Regions from separate parts of the Novosphingobium pituita genome, predicted to be linked through region 1. Evidence: riboswitches for the same ligand, from Rfam matches in the RefSeq annotation. Region 1 holds a riboswitch; each other region holds the start of a gene.

Evidence for each region. A riboswitch is a leader RNA that binds a small molecule or an ion and turns the genes downstream of it on or off. The one in region 1 is predicted to bind cobalamin.
Region 2: another riboswitch for cobalamin. It lies ahead of cobW (cobalamin biosynthesis protein CobW); the one in region 1 lies ahead of SBI20_RS17195 (TonB-dependent receptor).
Region 3: another riboswitch for cobalamin. It lies ahead of SBI20_RS00250 (TonB-dependent receptor plug domain-containing protein); the one in region 1 lies ahead of SBI20_RS17195 (TonB-dependent receptor).

The regions. Positions count from the first base shown of each region.
Region 1 is NZ_BTFW01000003.1:71,857-75,129, forward strand. It holds gene SBI20_RS17195 (TonB-dependent receptor) at 1-1,924, opposite strand, end outside; cobalamin riboswitch at 2,095-2,339, opposite strand; gene hcp (hydroxylamine reductase) at 2,503-3,273, opposite strand, start outside.
Region 2 is NZ_BTFW01000001.1:512,113-515,385, forward strand. It holds gene cobN (cobaltochelatase subunit CobN) at 1-329, opposite strand, end outside; gene cobW (cobalamin biosynthesis protein CobW) at 354-1,433, opposite strand; cobalamin riboswitch at 1,625-1,863, opposite strand; gene SBI20_RS02370 (HoxN/HupN/NixA family nickel/cobalt transporter) at 1,976-3,028, opposite strand; cobalamin riboswitch at 3,202-3,273, opposite strand, start outside.
Region 3 is NZ_BTFW01000001.1:50,303-53,575, forward strand. It holds gene SBI20_RS00245 (cell wall hydrolase) at 175-1,524, opposite strand; cobalamin riboswitch at 1,697-1,892, shown strand; gene SBI20_RS00250 (TonB-dependent receptor plug domain-containing protein) at 2,001-3,273, shown strand, end outside.

The sequences.
Region 1 (3,273 bases):
TGTTCAGCACTTCGCCGTAGATCTCTATCCTGCGGCCTTTCCACGCGCCCCGCGCGTTGAGGATCGTGCTCCCCTTGTCGCGGACAGAATTGTCATCGGTCAGCGGATAGGGGCCCAGATGGCGCACGCGCAGGCTCGCCTCCCATGGATCGAGCACGATCGCCGCGCCCGCAGAGGCCGCGTTTTCGACCGCATTGGGGATGCGGTTGCCATTGTCATAGCGCGAATGGCTGGCGACATAGCTGCCATCGAGCGCCAGCCACGGCAAGGGCCGCCAGAACCCGACCAGTTCGTAGCCGCGCCGCCTGCTCGCGCCGGTCGGTTCGACCGCGTTGGAATCGCCCACGAACCGCAATTCGCTGCCCACGTTGAGCCACCAGTACGTGGCCGTGAGGGACACGGTGCCCAGTTGCAGGCGCCCGCCCAGTTCCTTGCCGGTGCCCCGGACCAGCACCGGCACCGGGGATTCCACATTGACCGCCCCGCGCACGTCGTTGGAATGGAAACCGCGCCCCCAGTTCGCATAGACCTCGAACTGCGGCAGGACCTTGTAGGCCACCGAGACTTTGGGCGAGACGATGGAATCGTGCCCGCTTCCGGTTCCCAGCAGCGCCGCCGCGCCATCGCGCGCGCGAACCGTGTAGTGGTAGTAATCGCCCCGCAGGCCGCCCGTCAGCCTGAGCCCCGACACCGGCTGCCATGTCGCCTCGCCATAGAGCGCGCCGGAGGCCTCCTCGACATGGTAGTGCCCCAGCGAGCGCAGGAACACGCGGTCTGCGGTGCGGTTCACCCCGACATTGCCGATGTGGTCATAGCGGTTTTCGGTGCCGACCGTCAGGCGCAGCCTGCTGCCCACGTCCCAATGCCTGCGCGCCGTCAGGCCGATGATCCAGCGCCTGTCGAACTGGTCGATCTGCGCGCTGGTGCCATCGGCCTGCGCATATGTCGGGTTCGAGGACATGGCCCAGTCGTAGTACTGGACATAGAGATTGGCATTCCAGCCCGGCTGCCGGACGGCGAGATTGCCGATCAGGCGCGTCGTGCGCCCCCGCGCCGAAGGATCGGGCGAACAGAAGACATCGGGGCAGACCGCGCTGCCGATGATCCGCTCGGGGATCTGCTCGGTCGGGCGCCATGTCGCATGATAGGCATGGAGCGTGGCCTCGATCGTGCCCGCGCCGACAGGCACGCTGTACTTGGCGAAACCGGCGTAGTGCCGCAGGTGTTCGGCCTCCTGCCATGGCCCGCCATAGCGTTTCGCCTGTCCGACCAGCGTCAGGCTTCCCCCGGCCACGTTCCTGATCGTCCCGCCTGCGGCCAGACGGCCCGCATTGTAGGAACCGCCCTCGACCGAAATCCACGGGCGGTCGACCCCCTCGATCGTGGTCATGTAGGCCGCCCCGGCCAGTGCGAAATCGCCCCCGTCCGCGCGATAGGGCCCCTTGCGGAAATCCTCGCGCGCGACGATCTCGGGGATCAGGCCGTTGAGATCGAGATAGCCCTGGCCATGGCCGTGGCTGCGCAAGTTCATCTGCACGCCGTCGATATAGGTCGTAAAATCAGTGCCGTGGTCGAGGTTGAAGCCACGCAGGAAATACTGGTTGGCCTTCCCGCTCCCCGAATGCTGGGCCGCGACCATGCCGGGCACGGCTTCGAGCAGTTCGGCAACCCGCAACAGCGGGCGGACCAGAAGGTCCGAGCCCCCGATGCTGCCCTCGCTGGCCGCCTGCGCCGTGCCGATCTGGGCCTGACCCCGCCCGAAGACCACGATATCGCCCGTCTTCGCATCAGCCCCATCGGCCTTATTCCCATCGGCAGGCGCCGCGACGGCCTCCCCCGCCCTGGCTGGCATGGCCGCCAGCATCATTGCCGCGCCCGCCACCATGCGCAGCAGCGCACCGCATTTCATCACTTTCATCATCATTCCCCCGGCGCCTGCGACTGGGGTGGGGGCTTGCCGCCACCAGGGCGGTCGGCGCGCGTCAGCGATCGGACACCGCTGGCGACCGTCTGCACGAACCGATGCGGCCTCCACCGCTCGTTCGTCGCTCGGACGGAAAGATTCCGGGCTCTGGCCATCCCCTGGACCACAGCATGAGCGACCAGACGCAGGCAGGTCTCCTGGCTCACGGGTCAAGGCAGCGATGCATGGCCTTCCCGGGCCTCGCATGATTTAGCGTCCGGCCCAGTGACTGGCGGCGGGATCTGCCCTGCCGCCGATATGCACCGCGCTCGCCGCTTACAGTTGCAGGGACAGCCGCGGATTCAAGGGAGGAAGCCCCCTCTCACCGTGTTCCCTTTTAAGCCTCTTTCGAAGCACCGGCGCGATCTTGCCTGCGCCATCGAAGGCGGCAGACGCCGTCGCGGTATCCCAAGTCGGGCCAAGGAACAAGAGGCCCCCCGCAAACGGAGACGCCGCGGGCATGGCCGGCGCCATGCCCGCGGACGGGGTGTCCTCAACGGCCCTGAAAGCGGATCAGGGGGGCAGGCCTCATCAGGGGGTCAGGCCGCTTGCAGCATGCGGGCCAGATCCTGCCCGGCCTCGCCGGTGGGGCGGATATCGAACATGTCGACCAGCACGCCCAGCACCTCAGGCGTGAGGAACTGCGGCAGGGTCGGGCCGAGGTGGATCTTGCGGATGCCCAGATGCAGCATGGTCAGCAGCACGGCGGTCGCCTTCTGCTCGAACCAGCTGATCGCATAATGCAGCGGCAGGTCGTTGACCCCGCAGCCGAGCGCCCCGGCCACTGCCACGGCCACCTGAATGGCCGAATAGGCATCGTTGCACTGGCCCACGTCGAGCACGCGGGGCACGCCGTTGATGCTGCCCAGATCCTCGCGGTTGAAGCGGAACTTGCCGCAGCCGAGCGTCAGGATCAGACTGTCCTGCGGGGTGGCCATGGCCAGGTCGTGGAAATAGTTGCGGCCCGGACGCGCGCCGTCGCAGCCCCCGATCAGGAACAGGTTCTTCACCTCGCCCTTGTTGATCATGCCCAGCAGGGTATCGGCCACGCCCATCACCGTGTTGCGGGCAAAACCGGCCGGAATGCGCTGTTCGGCGGCATCTTCGGCAAAGCCGGGCAAGGCCAGCGCGCGGGCGATCACCGGGGCGAAATCATGGCTGGCGATATGGGTGATCCCGGCCCAGCCCACCGGCCCGGCGGTGAACAGGCGGTCGGCATAGCCCTTGATTTCCGGGTTGATCAGGCAGTTCGAGGTCATCACGATGGCGCCGGGGAAGGCGTCGAATTCGCGCTGCTGGTCCTGCCAGGC
Region 2 (3,273 bases), on a different contig from region 1:
TGCGCGCGGGCCAGCAGGCTCACTTGCGAAAGACCATAGGCCCAATAGGCCTCCCCGCCGATCAGCCGGATCAGGATCGCCCGCGCGCCGCCCAGCGTGCGCTCGACATAAGTATCGACCGACAGCGGATGGGCGAGCGTGGCCAGATTGGCCAGGCGCATGTCGGGAAAGGCCGGATCGTCTGCGCGTGCCGCGTGCCAAGCAGCGCCGAAGGCCCCGAGGTCGCTGTCGGAAAACGACAGCACCACGAGGGGCGCGGGCGCCTGCCCGAGGTCTTGCGGGCTGGCGGTTTCCTCCATCCCGTGGGTTTCGCGAAAGACGATGTGCATGGGGCCAGCTTCCCGCTTTGCGCTTCAGCCTGCCTGCACCGCTTCCTGTTGGGGCACGGCCCTGAGCACGGCCTCGATGGCTTCGGACACCAGCGCCTCGCGCTCGGCGATCACCACGAGGCGGGTTTCGCGCGGGTCTTGCGGGCGCCACGGGCGGTCGTAGCTCTGGCGCAGGCGCGTGCCCACGGCCTGAACCAGCAGGCGCATCGGCTTGCCCGCGACGGCGGCATGGCCCTTTACGCGCAGCACCGCGTGATCGCGGGCGAGGGTCTCGATGGCGCGGGCCAGTGCGTCGGGATCGGTAATCGCGCCCAGCGTCACCACGATGCTGGCGAAGTCGTCGTGTTCGTGGTCGTCCTGCCCGTCGTGGTGCGAGGGGCGGGCGGCCAGATCGTTTTCTGCGGCGGCGTCAAGGCCGAGGATCACGCGCGGATCGACCACGCCTTCGGCCAGTTCGATCACCGGGATGGCGCGCGGGGCCAGCGCGGTGATGGCGGCGCGGGCGCGGGCAAGGCCTTCGGGCCCGGCCAGATCGGCCTTGGTGAGCAGCACCATGTCGGCGCAGGCGAGCTGGTCTTCGAAGACTTCGGCCAACGGGGTCTCGTGGTCGATCCCCGGATCGGCGGCGCGCTGGGCGTCGAGCGCGACCGGGTCGGGCGCGAAACGGCCCGCGGCCACCGCTTCGGCATCGGCCAGCGCCAGCACGCCATCGACGGTGATCCGGCTGCGGATGGCGGGCCAGTCGAAGGCCTTGAGCAGGGGCTTGGGCAGGGCGAGGCCCGAGGTCTCGATCAGGATGTGATCGGGCCGGGGTTCGAGCGCGAGCAGGCGCTCGACAGTCGGGATGAAATCATCGGCGACCGTGCAGCAGATGCAGCCATTGGCCAGCTCGACGATATTTTCCGCCGGGCAATCGGGGATCGCGCAGGACTGGAGAATGTCGCCATCGACCCCCAGCGTGCCGAATTCGTTGACCACCACGGCCAGCCGCCGCCCGCCCGCATGGCGGATCAGGTGGCTGATGAGAGTGGTCTTCCCCGCGCCCAGAAAGCCGGTGACGATGGTGACGGGCACTTTGCCCAGATCGGGGCCCAGATCGGCCATATGCACACACTCCCCGCGCCCGAGCGAGACAGGGCGGAGCGTACCGGACACAAGGCTGTCCGGCTGGCGCACGGCAAGGGGCAGGCGCGAAAATCGCCCGAGACCGCACGGCCCATGCAGCTCCGGCCACATGGTTTTCGTCGCTCAGACGGAAGTGTTACCGTGCCTTGGCCATCCCCTGGACCCGGGCAAGAGCGACCGGTGCGCCGGCAGGTCTCCTGGCTTGCGGGTCACAGCTTGATGCATGCCTTCCCAGCGCCGCGTTCCTGCGGCCTCCAGTGGCTGCCCCGTCGAAGGGGCCATGCATCGCGCTATCCGCTCACAGTTGCAGGGACAGCCGCGGATTTGGGGAACAGGCGCAAGGCGCCTTTTCTCCTCACCGCATTCCCGATTAAGCCCCTTTCGGGGCACCGGCGCGAGTCTGATGTGAAGGCATGGGGCCAATCCTTGTAGGACAGGCTCCGTGCTTTCGGGAGTGCTCCTAGCCGCATCGCCGCCACTGTGCAATCGTGGAGATGAGGGCGGGCAGATGAGGCCCAATGTCAGGCGGAGGCGGAAATGTCGATTTCGTCCAGTCGCTTCCAGCGATAGATCGCGAAACTGATGAGCCAGCACCCGGCAAACAGGCCGATGATCGCAAAGCCCAGCGCGTTGAAGTGTGAGGCAGCCTTTGCGGCCATGTTCCAGGGCCAGCCGGTGAGCGCCAGCTTGTCGCCGATCAGCGCGCATGTCTCGATCCCGCCGATCACGATGGCCACCAGCGCCGAGATCGCCGTGATGGTGATGTTGTAGTAAAGCTTGCGGATTGGCTTGACGAAGGCCCAGCGATAGGCGCCCAGCATGATCACCCCGTCGAGCGTATCGACCAGCGCCATGCCTGCGGCAAACAGGGCGGGCAGGACGAGCATCGTGCCCAGCGCCAGATGATCGGCGCCCTGATTGGCCGAGAGCCCCAGAATGGCAACTTCGGTGGCCGTGTCGAAGCCCAGCCCGAACAGGAAGCCGAGCAGGGCCATGTGCCAGCTCTTGCTGACAAGGCCGAACAGCGGGCGCAGCAACCTTGCCAGCCCCCCGCGCGAGGCGAGCAGCATGTCGAGGCTCTCCTCGTCGTGGGGAAGACCGGCGCGTGCGCGCCTGAAGGCCTGCCAGACCGAACGCAGGATCGCGAGGTTGAGCCCGGCAATGGCAAACAGGAAGAAGGCCGAAATGCCCGTGGCCAGAACGCCGCCCACTTCGCGGAAGGCTTCAAAGCGGCTGAGCGCATTGGCCGTGAGCGCGACCGCCACCGAAAGCGCGGCGATGATGCCCGAATGGCCGAGCGCGAACCAGAAGCCCACCGCGATCGGGCGCTGGCCCTGCTGCATGAGCTTGCGCGTGACATTGTCGATGGCCGCGATGTGATCGGCATCGACCCCGTGACGCAGGCCAAGGCTCCAGGCGAGCGCGGCGGTGCCCAGCAGCAGCGGCTGCGCGCCCAGGGCGCCCAGCGCCCAGGCCCATGCCGCCAGATTGGCGAGGACCAGGGCGGCGAGCAGGATGAGGATGCGGCGCTTGAGCGGGGCGCCATGGAAGAAACGGGAGAAAGAGACAGCCATCGCGGGGCGAACTTTCGGCAAAAGGACGACAAGGCCCGAAGCCGTCCACGCGCAAGGCACAGCCTTCCGCGCAGCCGGTTCGAGCCGCTACAGCGTCGCCCTGACGGAGTTCACCCGGACGCAGTTTGCCGGGGGCGAGTTCACCGTGCCCTGGCCATCCCCTGGACCATGGCGTGAGCGACCGGATGCCGGCAGGTCTCCTGGCTCGCGGGTCATCGCTTGATGCTTGCCTTCCCAGACCTCGC
Region 3 (3,273 bases), on a different contig from region 1:
GATCGGGATGAAATCTGCACGGCCGCTTCCGTCCTGATACTTTTGCACGCGCTAACAGGGCGTGAGACGAGACGGTAAATATCCTGTTGACTGTTGCCCTGCCGTTTCGTGACGATCAGCTACCCAAAAAGGGCCGTCACCCCAAAAAGGGGCGTCACCGGGAAAGGGCGCACGTCAACTGCCGGGTTGGGCGATCCACTTGCCGGCGTTCTCGTAGATCGCGCTGGCTTCGGGGCGCAGGGCGGGAGCGGCGGGCCCCGCTTGCGGCAGCGGAGCGGAGGCTGCCGGGCTGCGTCCGCTCATGCCTTCGTGCGCGGTGCCGGCATGAAGCGGGGCATGAGACGGGGCGAGCGCGGGTTGGGCCGGAAGGCTCTTGTCGAGGGCGGCCATGCGGCCTTGTTCGAAGGCCTGTTCGAGGGTCAGCGGATCGGCGATGTCGGCTGCGACCGAGGTCCAGCTGCGCGGATGGGGCGCGGCGAGGGGTTCGCCCCCGTGATAGATGCCCCGGAAGGCGGCCTGAAGCCCGGCGGCGCCCGACCACCGGTAGAAGCGATGGGCACCGATCGTGCCGATGAAGGCGAGGCTGTCGGCCCAGCCGGGGTGGACCGCGCTGGTGTGATAGTGGGTGGCCAGCCCCACCGGGGCATAGACCTGTCCGTCCAGCGCCTGTGCGGCGATGCGGCGCACACGGTCCCACACCACGGGCATCGGGCGCCGGGCCATGGCCCCGTCGCAGGCGAAGCTGAACTGGCAGCCGGGGCGCTCGGAGCCCTGATAGACCACGCCGCACACGGTTTTCGGAAAGGCGGGATGGGCCACGCGGTTGAGGACGACCTGGGCGACCGCGCGCTGTCCGTTTTCCGGCTCGGAGGCGGCCTCGTAATAGATCGCGGCGGTCAGGCATTGCAGCGCGCGCCAGCGATCCTGCGCGTCGCCCGCGGCGAACAGCGGACGGGCGACGCCCGGCGCTGCGGGAAAACCTGTCGCGGAAGGCCCTGACGCGAAAGGCCCTGACGCGAAAGGCGAGGCGGCGGCGTCGGAGTGGATCGCGGCGAAGTGTTCGTTCCACAGGCGACTGGCCCAGTTGCCGGAGGCCTCGGGGCTGTTCTGCGCGCTGCGTGGATCGGCCTGCGTGCCATCGCGCGTGGGCCTCGGTTGCGTGGCGGGCTGGTCGGGGGCCGCCATGGCTTGCAGCCTGTCGTCGCGACTTTGCGCGGCGGCGGCGCGGTCGATCCCCGGCTCGCCCCAGCCCAGCGCGCCCAGCACGAGGCCGAGCGCACCGATGGCGGCAATGCCCCCCGCGCGGGCGCGGATGACCCCGGCCCGGCGATGCTGGTGGCGCCACGAGACCATGTCGCGGCGGCGGATGCGCCCGGTGAAGTCGCGGGGCGGTACTTCGGGCAGGACCAGCGTGGCGAGCCTTTCCCCGGCTTCCTGCCGCAGCGCAGCCTGATCCGCGCGGGCGCGCGGCGCCAGCGGCGGCACGAGCGCTTCGGGCGGGAGCAGGGGAAAGGGCTGGGTCATGAAACGGGAAAGAAGCCTTCTTGGTCTGCCTGCCGCTAGCACCATGGGCGGGCAATGCACCCGGACAATTGCCTGCGTCCCGAATAGACACAGGCCCCGGTCCGGGCGTTAACGGCTTATCCGATGCAGGTTAACGGCTTTTTCTTGCCGTGGTGGGTGCGCGGCGCTATCGGCTCGGACAGACGCCACCGGTGCCTGCCTTTGCGTGCAGGCTAAGAGGGAAGCCGGACCACCGGCGCTGCCCCCGCAACTGTATCCGGACGAGCGCCGCACCCTCGTGTGCCACTGGCCCGGTTACAGGGTCGGGAAGGCCGGTGTGTCGCGATGACCCGGAGAGCCAGGAAACCTGCCGGTGTGTGGTCGTTCCGCGGCCGGGCGGGGTGTACCGGACGCAAGCGTGGTGAGTCTTTCCGCCATTGGCCCGGCGGACCTCCCGCCATGGACGGCAACAAGTCCATGGGCCGGGAGGAAAAGACATGAAGACATCACTGATCGCGCTGGCCTGCGGGCTGGCGCTGGCACAGGCCGTGCCACAGGGAAGCGCGCTCGCCCAGCAGGCGCCTGCTCCCGGTGCCGGGGCCCCTGACGCTCCGGCCCCTGATGCGTCTGCGATCGATCCGGGCCAGATCGGCCAGCAGATCACCGTGCTGGGCACCGGCAGCGACCGCCCGCTCGACCAGACCGGCCAGGCGATCACTGTCGTTCCGCTCGAAACGATCCAGTCGGTGCAGGGCCCCGACCTGACCCGTGTGCTCGAACGCGTGCCGGGCCTCACGTTCTCGCGCACGGGCGGGCTGGGTTCGCAGACGGCGGTGCGCCTGCGCGGCGATGAAGGCCAGCACACGCTGGTCCTCGTCGACGGGGTACGCGTCGAGGATACCTCGTTGCCTTCGGGCGGGTTCGATTTCGGCACGCTGTCGAGCGGCTCGATCGGGCGCGTCGAGGTTCTGCGCGGCTCGAACTCGATCATCTGGGGCAGCGCGGCGATGGGCGGCGTGATCGCGCTGACCACGCGCGAGATCAATGGCGCGGAAGTGTCTGCCGAAGGAGGCTCGCGCGGGAGCTATGATGTCGATGCAATCGCGGGCGTGAAGCGCGATGGCTATGCGATCTCGCTCGATGGCGGCTACGTGGGCACCAACGGCATCTCGGCCGCGTCGAGCGGGACCGAGCGCGACGGCTACAACCAGTGGCGCGTGGGCGGCAAGGCCCGCGTCAACCTGACCGACACGTTCTCGCTGGTCGCCAATGCGCGCTATGCCGACGGCCGGACCGACATCGACGGCTATGACGCCAACTTCAACTTTGGCGACACCAGCGAATATGCGCTCACGCGGCAGTTCTTCGGCCATGCCGGGTTTCACTATGCGGGCAGCAAACTGACCCTCGATGGCGGCTACAGCACCGCGATCACTCACCGCCGCACGTTCACCGGCGGGGCCGACGACACGTTCGAATATGGCTACAATGGCCGCAGCCAGCGCGTCGAAATGACCGGGCGCTATGACCTGCCTGCCGACTTCGCGCTCGATTTCGGCGCCGACAACGAATGGACCAGTTTTTCGAGCACGTATGACAGCCACCAGACCGCCAGCCTGACCAGCGGCCATGCGCTGCTCGGCTGGTATGGCAAGAAGGCCAGCCTGGCCGTGGGCGGGCGTTACGACAGCCACAGCCGGTTCGGCGGCAACTGGAGCCTGGGCGCCAACGGCACGGTCGAGGTCGTGCGCGGGGTGCGCCTGAACGCCA